DNA from 2 places in the Citrobacter sp. Cm046 genome. Region 1 is predicted to be linked to the other one. Evidence: predicted binding sites of a transcription regulator. Region 1 holds the regulator's gene; the other holds the start of a gene.
The links. Region 1 encodes Fur, which represses iron uptake genes when iron is present. Its sites were predicted from a motif close to ATAATAATGAGAACNACTATCAA; they were not measured.

Region 2: the regulator Fur is predicted to act here: its motif matches at 3,518-3,540, upstream of fes (enterochelin esterase).

What each region holds. Positions count from the first base shown of each region.
Region 1 is NZ_JAOWGP010000027.1:15,937-21,675, forward strand. Features, by position in the region: gene tcuA (FAD-dependent tricarballylate dehydrogenase TcuA) at 1-1,064, opposite strand, end outside; gene tcuR (tricarballylate utilization LysR family transcriptional regulator TcuR) at 1,162-2,088, opposite strand; gene fur (ferric iron uptake transcriptional regulator) at 2,218-2,664, opposite strand; gene OGX98_RS01165 (ryhB-regulated fur leader peptide) at 2,657-2,743, opposite strand; gene fldA (flavodoxin FldA) at 2,954-3,484, opposite strand; gene ybfE (LexA regulated protein) at 3,640-3,927, opposite strand; gene ybfF (esterase) at 4,056-4,829, opposite strand; gene seqA (replication initiation negative regulator SeqA) at 5,025-5,567, shown strand; gene pgm (phosphoglucomutase (alpha-D-glucose-1,6-bisphosphate-dependent)) at 5,592-5,739, shown strand, end outside.
Region 2 is NZ_JAOWGP010000036.1:395,338-401,076, forward strand. Features, by position in the region: gene OGX98_RS08495 (transketolase family protein) at 1-388, shown strand, start outside; gene entD (enterobactin synthase subunit EntD) at 392-1,015, opposite strand; gene OGX98_RS08505 (TonB-dependent siderophore receptor) at 1,066-3,339, opposite strand; gene fes (enterochelin esterase) at 3,592-4,809, shown strand; gene OGX98_RS08515 (MbtH family protein) at 4,840-5,058, shown strand; gene entF (enterobactin non-ribosomal peptide synthetase EntF) at 5,055-5,739, shown strand, end outside.

The DNA.
Region 1 (5,739 bases):
AATTGCCCAGGCAGGCAGGCGCTGTTGTACTGCATGATGGTGTGGGTAAAGCGTTCGACATCCAGTCCCAACTGGCGAGCAAGCTCTGTCAGCGTATTGGCCTGTGCGCCAGGAAAGACCGGAGGCATGAAGTGGCCGATCGCTTTACTGTCGATAATGGAGTAGCCAATTTGTCCGGGCTGATGGGCAACCAGCCGTCCCCAGATAGCGTAACGTTTTGGCCAGAAATCTTCGCCTTCATCATAAAAACGTTCAGCATCACGATTTACCACTATGCCCAGCGAGACACAGTCCACACGGGTGCAAATTCCGCCATCGTATAATGGTGCTCTGGCGTCAATCGCCACGCAGTGTGACTGGGAGGGATCGCCGACAATGTCCGCCCCGGCATCGATCATAAATTTAAGCAGTACGCCCTGGTTAAAGCGTGTGCCGCGAATAAGAAAGTTATCCGCAGGCCACTCGCCGCGGGCATTCTTGCCCCACGCCTCCCGCAGCCATTCGCGGTTAGATTCAAACCCCCCGGCGGCAAGCACGCAGGACTTAGCCACAATGCGCTCTTTGCCTGCCAGTGCCGCTACGAACTCGCCATTATGCAGTTCTAGCGCCTGGACCGGTGTGTTATAGCGAATTTGCACGCCCAGCTTTTCTGCGCTGCGATAATAGGCATTCACGAGAGCTTTTCCGCCGCCCATAAAGAAGGCGTTAGTGCGCGCCACATGCAAAGCACCGGAAAGAGGGGGTTGAAAATTAACGCCGTGCTGGCGCATCCAGTCGCGACATTGCGAAGAGGTACGTATCACCAACCGCGCCAGTGCTTCGTTGGTATTTCCTTCAGTTACACGCCAGAGATCCTGCCAGAACTCCTCTTCTGGATAGCTCTCTACCAGGACATCCTGTGGGGCATCATGCATACAGCGTAAATTACGCGTGTGTTGGGAATTCCCTCCGCGCCATTCTCGGGGGGCTGCTTCGAGCAGTAATACAGAAGCCCCTTGCTCCCGGGCGGTTAAGGCAGCACATAATGCGGCATTGCCGCCGCCAATCACCAGAACATCAACCATCGTATACTCCATTACCATTTAACTAATTGTTAAATTTGTAATTAAAATGTATACGTGTAAGTTGTGTGGGCGCTACGCTGTGATGCTAAATAGCCCTTTAGTTATTGTAAAGAATTGCGCCTGGCCAGCTTCCTGCTTCCACCAGTTGACACATCACTTTGGTCAGTATCACGCGGGCAGCGAGACCTGCGGGGGTAAGTTCATCATCAGAAAGGCTGACAAGAAAATTAGGGCGGCTAAGTATTGGATTATGGACGCCGATCACTCTTAGCGTCTCTTTATCGAGATGCGAAATCGCCGCGCCGGGTTGTAATGTGGCACCGATTCCACTGCGAACGGCGCTCATCAACAGCGTCAGACCATCAATTTCTGTAGTGATCTCAATGTTCAGAGCATGTTCCTGGCAGATAGCATCCAGTCTGCCGCGCAGGCCGTGACCCGGGCTTGGCATTATCAATGGAATATTAACCAGCTGGGCAGGGGCGATATTGTCATCCGTAATATCATCCAGTAAAGCATGGGTGCCAATCAAAAATAGCCGTTCTTCGAGAATCGGTCTGGCGCTCCAGCGCAGGATTTTTTCCTTTTGAAACACCACTGCTAAATCAATTTGGCGGGTATTAATCATCCGCTCCAGGTTACCGGAGAGGCTTTCCACCACATGCAGGCGGACATCTGCATAGTTTTCCCGCATTGCATTAATGAAAGGCACACCGAGCACGGATGCGGTACTGGGAGCCATTCCGACGCTGACGTGACCGGAAAGCCGGGCCTCTCGAGCCGCGAGGATCGCATCGTCTGCGTGACGTAATGCCAGTTGTGCCTGGGAGTAAAAAGCCAGTCCGGCGCTGGTGGGCGTCACGCCACGAGAGGTTCGTTGCAGCAGGCGAATAGCGAGTTCGTTTTCCAGCCGGGTCATTTGCTGGCTGAGAGCCGAAACACCAATATTGAGATCGAGCGCCGCGCTGCCCATACTGCCGGTTTCTACAATACGAACATAATAGCGTAGCTGGCGAAGCTCCATTTCGGCTCTCCGATGAGGTAGGGTGAATTTTACATTAAAGCTGCATTGACTCGAAAGGAAGAGGCCCCCGGCCAGGTTTAGCTTATAAAAAAAGCCAACCGCAGGGTTGGCTTTTCAGAAAACATCATATTATTTGGCGTCGTGCGCATGCTCATCTTCGCGGCAATCGCCTTCAGCGCAGTGACCGTACAGATAGAGGCTATGGTTGGTTAAGCGAATACCATGTTTAGCCGCAATCTCACGCTGACGCGCTTCGATGGAATCATCGCTAAATTCGACCACTTTGCCACAGTCGAGGCAAATCAGGTGATCGTGATGATGCTGTTGGGTTAATTCGAAGACGGATTTGCCACCTTCAAAATTATGGCGGGTTACGATACCGGCATCATCAAATTGGTTCAGCACGCGATACACGGTCGCCAGACCAATCTCTTCACCCATGTCTATCAGGCGTTTGTATAAGTCTTCCGCACTGACGTGATGGTTATCCGGTTCCTGAAGAACTTCCAGAATTTTTAAACGAGGAAGCGTTACTTTCAGGCCAGCCTTCTTTAATGCGGTATTATTGTCAGTCATGCGGAATCTGTCCTGTAGCTAAGCGGTTCACTTCATTAACAGAAGTGACAGAAATTGCACTTGAGATAATGCGTATCATTATAGAACTGCCATGTCTAAATGAAAACAGCAAGTCTCTGGCAAATATTGTTAATCAAAACGTGGTATCGCCGACAAACACTCTGTGCAATACCCGATTGGCATCCAGCCATTGTACAGGGTCAGGCGAGAAAGTTACAAATTTGTAGCAATTATTTTGATTGGTTTTATCTATTGATGCGGCGTAGATACGTTTCTACGCCGCATGAAATCAGGCGTTAATGATTTCGTCGAGATGCAGTTCTTCAGAAATCTGTTTAACCCATTTTTCTACGCGTTCAGCGGTCAGCTCAGGCTGGCGATCTTCATCAATAGCCAGACCGACAAAGTGGTCATCATCAGCCAGGCCTTTAGACGCTTCAAAGTGATAACCCGCCGTTGGCCAGTGACCGACGATGGTTGCGCCGCGTGGTTCGATGATGTCGCGGATGGTACCTAACGCATCACAGAAATATTCTGCGTAGTCTTCCTGGTCGCCGCAGCCAAACAGCGCAACCAGTTTACCGTTAAAATCAATGTCTTCGAGAGTAGGGAAGAAGTCGTCCCAGTCACACTGCGCTTCACCGTAATACCAGGTTGGGATACCGAGCAGAAGAATGTCATACCCTTCCAGGTCTTCTTTGCTGCTTTTTGCAATGTCATGTACATCGGCAATGTCTTTACCAAGCTGTTTTTGAATCATTTTTGCGATGTTTTCGGTGTTACCGGTGTCGCTGCCGAAAAAGATGCCAGTGATTGCCATGAGTAAAATAACCTCTTGAAACTTATTGAAATGGTGGTGGCGCAATGCCCACGGATAAGGGCAATCATAGCAGAACAGTCAGGCATGCGGAAACAGCAAACACGCGGGACTGCACTCTGTGCTACACGATTTATGATTTAGAGCAGAAATTCAGACTATGCCTGACCACGCAACGTGGTGAGTTGGTTCATCAGCATCTCTTCGATGAGTTCACTGCGACTCATGTTACGTGCGTCCGCCAGCTCGTTCAGAGCGTCAACGGCGTCGGCATTCAGTTTCAGTTCGACACGCTTAAGCCCGCGAACTTTGTCGCGTTTAAGCTGATTACGTTTATTAATACGTAACTGTTCATCACGCGAAAGCGGATTGGTTTTGGGTCGTCCCGGGCGACGCTCCTGCGCGAACAGATCTAATGTCGTACGGTCCGTTTGTTCTTTGGCCATGATCTTGGTGACTTCGGGGAAACAATCAGCCAGGCGTCTGCCCGGATGGATAGCGCGCCATCATACATCAGCAGGGGGGGCGCGCCAACGCCCACGCACGTAATCGCGCGCGGACGCTGAGTTTTTAATCAGTTGGCCTTGTCCGTCAGATAACGACGGATGGCGCGTAGGACCGCATCTGGTTTTTCTGCGTGTACCCAGTGACCTGCACCTGCAATAACATGCGCCCTTGCCTGAGGGAATTGCGCCAGTAATTGGTCACGGTACGCTTCGGTAACATACGGCGAGTTTCCACCAGGGATGAACAGCGCCGGATGATCCCATGCAGGTATGGTTTCCCAGCCCACAATATGAGGATACTGGTCCCACAATGCGGGGACATTGAAACGCCACTCGCCGTCAACAAAGGATTTCAGCAGAAACTGGATTACGCCTTCTTCTTTCAGGTACTGGCGCATCACGCTTGCCGCCTGCTGGCGTGATGCGGCTTGTGCATCCGTCACGGCATTAATCGCCGCAAAGATCTCATCGTGACGACGGACATGGTAGTCAACCGGTGCAATATCGATAGCCACCAGTTGATCGATACGTTCAGGTGCCAGCGCGGTTAGCGCCATCACCGCTTTGCCCCCCATTGAGTGACCAATAAAAGTCGCTTTTTCTATTTGTTGGGCGTCCAGTGTATCCAACAGGTCTTGCGCCATGGCCGGGTAATTCATCTCTGGCGAACGAGGGGAGAGCCCGTGATTTCGCATATCAACCTGAATGATGTCGTGATCGACTACCAGGTCACGTGCCAGTATGCCCAGGTTATCCAGGCTGCCAAACAGACCGTGAACCAGGACGATGGGGGAATTATTGTGCAGGTTTTGTGCAGATTGCGCTCGGATATTCAATTTCATGGCAAAGTTCTTTTTTTCACACTAGCGGGTTAGGGTATCATGTTGACCATTCTGCCACAGGGCTGCAACAACTACGGTTACTCCGAGTTTTTCTGGCCATCAGGCTTGACGCTATCCGCTGTTGGGATTTGCCTTTACACTAGGTGTAATAATCCCAACAACTTGTATTCAGCTAAGACACCGCACTGGATTAAGATGAAAACGATTGAAGTTGATGATGAACTCTATAGCTATATTGCCAGCCACACCAAGCATATCGGCGAGAGCGCATCCGACATTTTACGGCGTATGTTGAAGTTTTCTGCCGCATCACAGCCTGCCACTCCGGTGGTAAAAGAAGTCCGCGCCGTGCAACCTGTCGTGGAAGCCAAGCCGGTCGACCCCGTTAAAGATAAAGTGCGCGCCATGCGTGAACTGCTGCTTTCCGATGAATATGCGGAACAGAAAAAAGCAGTGAATCGCTTTATGCTGGTGCTGTCTACACTCTATTCACTGGATCAGCACGCGTTTGCTGAAGCAACGGAGTCGTTACACGGTCGCACACGCGTCTATTTTGCAGCGGATGAACAGACGCTGCTGAAAAATGGTAATCAAACCAAGCCGAAACATGTGCCTGGCACACCGTACTGGGTGATCACCAACACGAATACCGGCCGCAAATGCAGCATGGTTGAACACATCATGCAGTCAATGCAATTCCCTGCGGAATTGATTGAAAAGGTTTGCGGAACAATTTAATCCTTGCATTAGAGGGACCAGGCAATGGCAATCCACAAGCGTGCAGGTCAGCCTGCACAACAGAGTGATTTGATTAACGTCGCCCAACTGACGGCACAGTACTATGTACTGAAACCAACAGCCGGGAATGCTGAGCACGCCGTTAAGTTCGGGACATCCGGGCATCGTGGTA
Region 2 (5,739 bases), on a different contig from region 1:
GGTGACGCTGCGTGAAGGAGGCAATGTAGCGCTGGTGGCGACAGGTTCGACAGTGCATGAAATCGTTGATGCTGCCGCGCTGTTGGCTGATTCCGGTATTCAGGCGACGGTGGTCAGTGTACCTTCAATTCGACCGTGTGATACGAAAGCGCTTTTATCTGCATTACAGGGCTGTAAAGCGGTGATTACCGTGGAAGAGCATAACGTTAATGGTGGTCTGGGAAGTCTGGTGGCAGAAGTGTTGGCAGAAGCAGGGGAGGGAGCGGTTCTGAGGCGGTTAGGGATCCCTGATGGTGAGTATGCAGCAGCAGCCGATCGTGGCTGGCTGCGTCAGTACCACGGATTTGACGCGCAGGCGATTGCCACTCTGGCACGTGAAATACTTTGAATACTAATCTGTCGCCAGGGAGATAACGTGGCTGTCTGAAAACAGCCACTGCACACGGTATGTCCGGGCGGGTGTCAGCAGGAGCAACTGCTGTTTCTGAACGCTGACAATTTGATATTGCAAAAAACCGGCGTTTACCTGTTGTAAAGCTGGGGTCGCTTTGAAGGCGCTCTCTTTGGCGGAAAAAGCCAGTGTGAGCGCCTGTTCAAAGGGCAGTCCACTCTCTACCATCCATGCTTTTTCTTCATCAGTCACTATGCTGCTTGCCAGCTCCGCTGCGGTTTGTGGCGTAAAAATGCGTTCCATATCCACGCCAACCGGATATGAAGATACGACGGCAAGCGCCGTGTGTTCGCAATGACTGATACTGCCAAACAAACTTTCTGGCCACAGGGGCTGGCGACGGTCGCCGATGCCGGGGATGTTTTTGATGCCATATTCACGCAGGGCATGGACTGCGGCAATACGCCCCGCCAGGTGTTCTGATTTTCGCTTCCGTCCGGCAGAGATTAGCTGTGCGTGATGGGGGAGCCAGAGTAAATCGTGCTCGTGAAAGCTGTCGGGCTCAAATTCGACAAGATGCAGCGTGTGGTCTGCAAAGGGAAGTGGTGTGTGTGTTGTGCGCATTGTCTTTGACAAATTCCCTCTCCTCACCAGGAGGAGAGGGAAAAATATTATCAGAAGCGCGTGTTAACGCTCATGTACCACGTACGACCCGGTTCGTTATAGGTGTACGCACCTGCGCCTGCCATATAAGAAACGTCGGTCGTGCTGCCAGTGGTTTGGGCATTACCTGCACGCCACAAACGTTTGTCGAAGACGTTATCCACGCCGCCGGTCAGGCTGACATTTTTCATCACATCCCAGGTCGCGCTCAGGCCGACAATGCTGTACGGACTCACCTCATTTGCGGAGCTGCCGGTAACCGGTTTACCCTGGTAATCGTATTTTTTCGGCTGCTGTTTGCCATACCAGGTGAAGGTAGACTGCAATGACAAATCTTCGCGAGCCTGCCAGCTTAAGGTAGAGTTCAGCGTATATTCTGGAATAATCGACAGGCGCTCGCCGGTCTCTTTATTCTTGCTTTGCAGCATGTAAGTGATGTTGTTCGTCCAGTTAACGGTTTCGCTCACTGGTACGTTCAACGTCCCTTCCAGACCTTCGACCACAGCTTTAGGCACGTTCTCCCACTGATAGATATCGGTGTAAGTTGTCTTGCCTTTATTGGTGATGGACGTTCTGTCAAATGGCGTGGTACCGGCTTCGATCTTGTTACGGTAATCGTTGCGGAACCAGGTTACGCCGGCCAGCCAGCCATCGCGCTTGAACTCCAGGCCAATCTCTTTGTTGATACTGGTTTCTGCTTTTAGATCATCGTTGCCCATCATATAGCAACCAATGCCGCTGGCGGCTCCGGTGGCATAGCAACCCTGACCTTTACTGTACAGAATATAGTTCGGGTTGAGCTGGTACAGGCTTGGTGCTTTGTAGGCGCGAGCGATCCCCATTTTCAGGGTAAAGTCATCACCCAGACCTTGTGACAGGTTCAGAGAAGGACTCCAGTTATCGCCCACAATGCTGTGATGGTCGAAACGCAGGCCCGGTGTCAGCATGGTGCTGTCGGTCAGCTCCATATTGTTTTCAGCAAACAGGGAGAAAATTTCCGCTTTGGAATACGGGCTACGATCGGTGCTGTTGAAGCCAGGGATGTTGCCGCCCATAAAGGTTTGCGAGTTGGACAGCATGTCTTTCATACGCTGTTGGTTCCATTCGGTACCGAGCGTCAGATTTTGGTTAACCAGCAGATCCAGCGGAATACTGATTTCACTGTGCAGCATGACATCGTTCAGATCGGCATCAACATATTTTTGCGATGCGTTCGGGTCAAAGATCCCTTCTGTACCCCCGGCTAAACCTTCCGGCGTACGGGAGTTACGCGTATGTTCATACTGCACCCAGTTGCTGGTGGTAACGCCGTTATCCCAGCCGCCGTTCCAGGTCAGGGAGTAGTTTTGACGGTACAGACGATTGGTCTCTTTACCGTAGTTATCTTTCACCAGTTGGTTGGTGTTGGTGTTTTGGGTGTCGCCAGCGTACAGGTTGCCCTGGCGGCTATACCCGGCTTCAAGTTCCAGTGACTGGAGTGGAGCGAAATCCCAGCGTACAACGCCGTTGATGTCTTTGTTGATCACACCTTCGCGACCGGCAGGTAACGTGTTGGCATAGGTGCCGGTACGCTCTGACTGATGTCCCTGGTTGATATCCCATGCGTCGGCCTGGGTTTTATCGAGATTACCGTACAGGCGGAAGCTGAAATCCCCACCCATCGGGCCATTAAGGCTAAAGGTGGTACGTTTGGTCGAGCCTTCGTCTTTGTGTTCCGGGGCGTTGAAATAGGTATCCCAGGAACCGTGCCATTCGTTGCTGCCTTTTTTGGTGATGATATTCACCACGCCGCCCGCCGCACCGTTGCCGTAGCGTGCAGCAGCAGGGCCACGCAGTACTTCAATGCGCTCAATCATTTCCGGGGGTACCCAGGAGGTATCACCACGGGTATCGCGCTCGCCGCGCCAGCCCTGACGTACGGAGTTGCGGCTGGTGACTGGCTTACCGTCGATCAGGATCAGGGTGTTTTCTGGTCCCATACCGCGAATATCGATCTGACGGTTGTTACCACGCTGACCGCTGGTTGAGTTACCGGTCAGGTTAACACCAGGCATGGTACGGATGATTTCCGAGACATCGCGAGCGGGAGGATTCTTACGGATTTCATCAGCAGTGATGGTTGAAACGCCTGGCGCCTGCAGGTTCTGTTGGGCGGCAGTGACGACGATGGTGTCTTCATGAGAGACGGCGGCGCTGTCGGTGTTATCTTCTGCCATTGCTGGCAGTGCTACCCCGTAAATACCTAAATTGACCAATAAGGCCAGTGAATGAATCTTGTTGTTCATTGTATGTCCTGCTTTCTTTTAGCCACGAGTACCAATGTGCCGTTTTGAAGCACCAGGCCTGATGTCGCCCGCATCTGCGAAAACTATCCATTCCAGAAAAAGTTCGCAGCGCCAGGTCGGTTTATAAGTGGTGAAATAATGCGCGCGCTTCCCACAGCGCGGTAATACGCTATTGCAAATGCAAATAGTTATCAATAATATTATCAATATATTTCACGCCTAAATAAAAAATTGCACAATAAACATGGGGTTATGACGGTGACGACGTTAATGATGGGAAGCGAAGCGTGGTGGCAGTCAAAACAAGGCCCTGAGTGGGTGCGCGAGGATAGCGGTGATTACCGTGTGACCTTTTGGTGGCGTGATCCGCAGGGAACGGAGAAAACGTCGGCAATTCGTCATGTGTGGGTCTACATTACCGGTGTGACCGATCACCATCAAAATGCCATTCCCCAGTCGATGCAACGCATTGATGGTACAAATGTTTGGTGCTGGAGCACCACTATGAGCGCTCACTGGCGCGGTAGCTACTGCTTTATCCCCTCTGAACGAAACGATATTTTTGCCGCGTTATCTGCTGGTGATACGCCAGACAGAGCGACTCTTCGGGAAGGTTGGCGCCAACTGTTGCCGCAGGCGATTGCCGATCCCCTCAATCCCCAAAGCTGGCAAGGCGGGCGTGGTCATGCGGTTTCGGCGCTGGAAATGCCTGATGCGCCCGTCCAGCCAGGCTGGGATTATCCTGAACCCCCTGACACACCCGCGATATGCCTGCAATGGCGTAGCGCACGGCTGGGTAATACGCGACGCGTGTGGGTATTTACCACTGGCGAGGCCAGCCCTGAGGATCGCCCGCTCGCTATTCTGCTGGATGGCCAGTTTTGGGCGCAAAGTATGCCCGTCTGGCCAGCACTGACTTCACTTACTCACCGCAATCAGCTTCCAGCTGCCGTTTATCTCCTGATCGATGCCATCGACACGTCTCATCGCAGCCATGAGTTGCCGTGTAATGCTGATTTTTGGTTGGCAGTACAGCAGGAGTTGCTGCCACTGGTGAAGGCGACTACCGCGTTCAGCGATGACCCGCAGCGCACCGTGGTGGCCGGGCAAAGTTTTGGCGGATTGTCATCGATGTACGCTGGATTGACCTGGCCTGAACGTTTTGGCTGCGTGCTCAGCCAGTCCGGCTCCTACTGGTGGCCTCATCGTGATAGTCATCAGGATGGGGTGATTATTGAACAACTAAAGGCGGGAGCGTTAAGCGCTCGGGGCCTGCGTATTGTTCTGGAAGCCGGTACTCGCGAACCGATTATTTTTCGCGCGAATCAGAGGCTTTACGCCCAGTTCCCTCCCGATTCACGGTCTTTTTTCTGGCGTCAGGTTGATGGTGGACACGATGCGCTTTGCTGGCGCGGCGGATTGATGCAGGGGCTGATGACGCTCTGGCAACCGCTTATCGACACGATTTAACCGGACGATGTTCCACGACAGGAGTTGAGTATGGAATTCAGTAATCCCTTCGATAACCCGCAGGGGCAGTTTTACATTCTGCAAAACCCACAACGTCAGTTTAGCCTTTGGCCGCAGCAGTGCTCACTTCCTGTTGGCTGGCAGGTTATATGCGAGCCGCAATCTCAGGAAGTATGTCAACAATGGCTGGAGGCGCACTGGACCACGCTGACGCCTGCAAATTATGCCGATCGACAGGAGGCAGAATGACTCAGCGTTTACCGTTAGTTGCGGCTCAGCCGGGTATCTGGATGGCAGAAAAACTCTCCACATTACCCTCGGCATGGAGCGTAGCGCACTACGTAGAATTAACCGGGGAACTGAATGCGTCGTTGCTGGCGAAGGCCGTAGTTGCGGGACAGCAGCATGCCGATACTCTACGCATGCGCTTTACTGAAGATAACGGTGATGTTTGGCAATGGGTTGATCCTGCTCTGACTTTTGCCGAACCTGAGATTATCGATCTGCGCGGAAAATCCGCTCCGCATGAGGCTGCATGCGCGTTAATGCAGGCCGATCTGCAGCAGGACTTACGCGTCGACAGTGGGAAATCGCTGGTCTTTCATCAGCTCTTTCAGGTGGAAGATAACCGCTGGTATTGGTATCAACGTTACCATCACTTGCTGGTCGATGGCTTCAGTTTCCCGGCAATTACCCGCCATATAGTCGCAATCTACAGTGCATGGCAGCGTGGCGAAAAGACGCCTGACTCGCCTTTTACGCCATTTGTCGAAGTGGTGGAAGAGTATCAACAATATCGCGACAGTGACGCGTATCTACGCGATGGCGCTTTCTGGAACGAGCAGCGGCGGCAATTACCGCCACCGGCATCGCTGTCCAGTAAACCGCTGCCGGGACGGGCGACCACTGCGGATATTATTCGCATGAAAT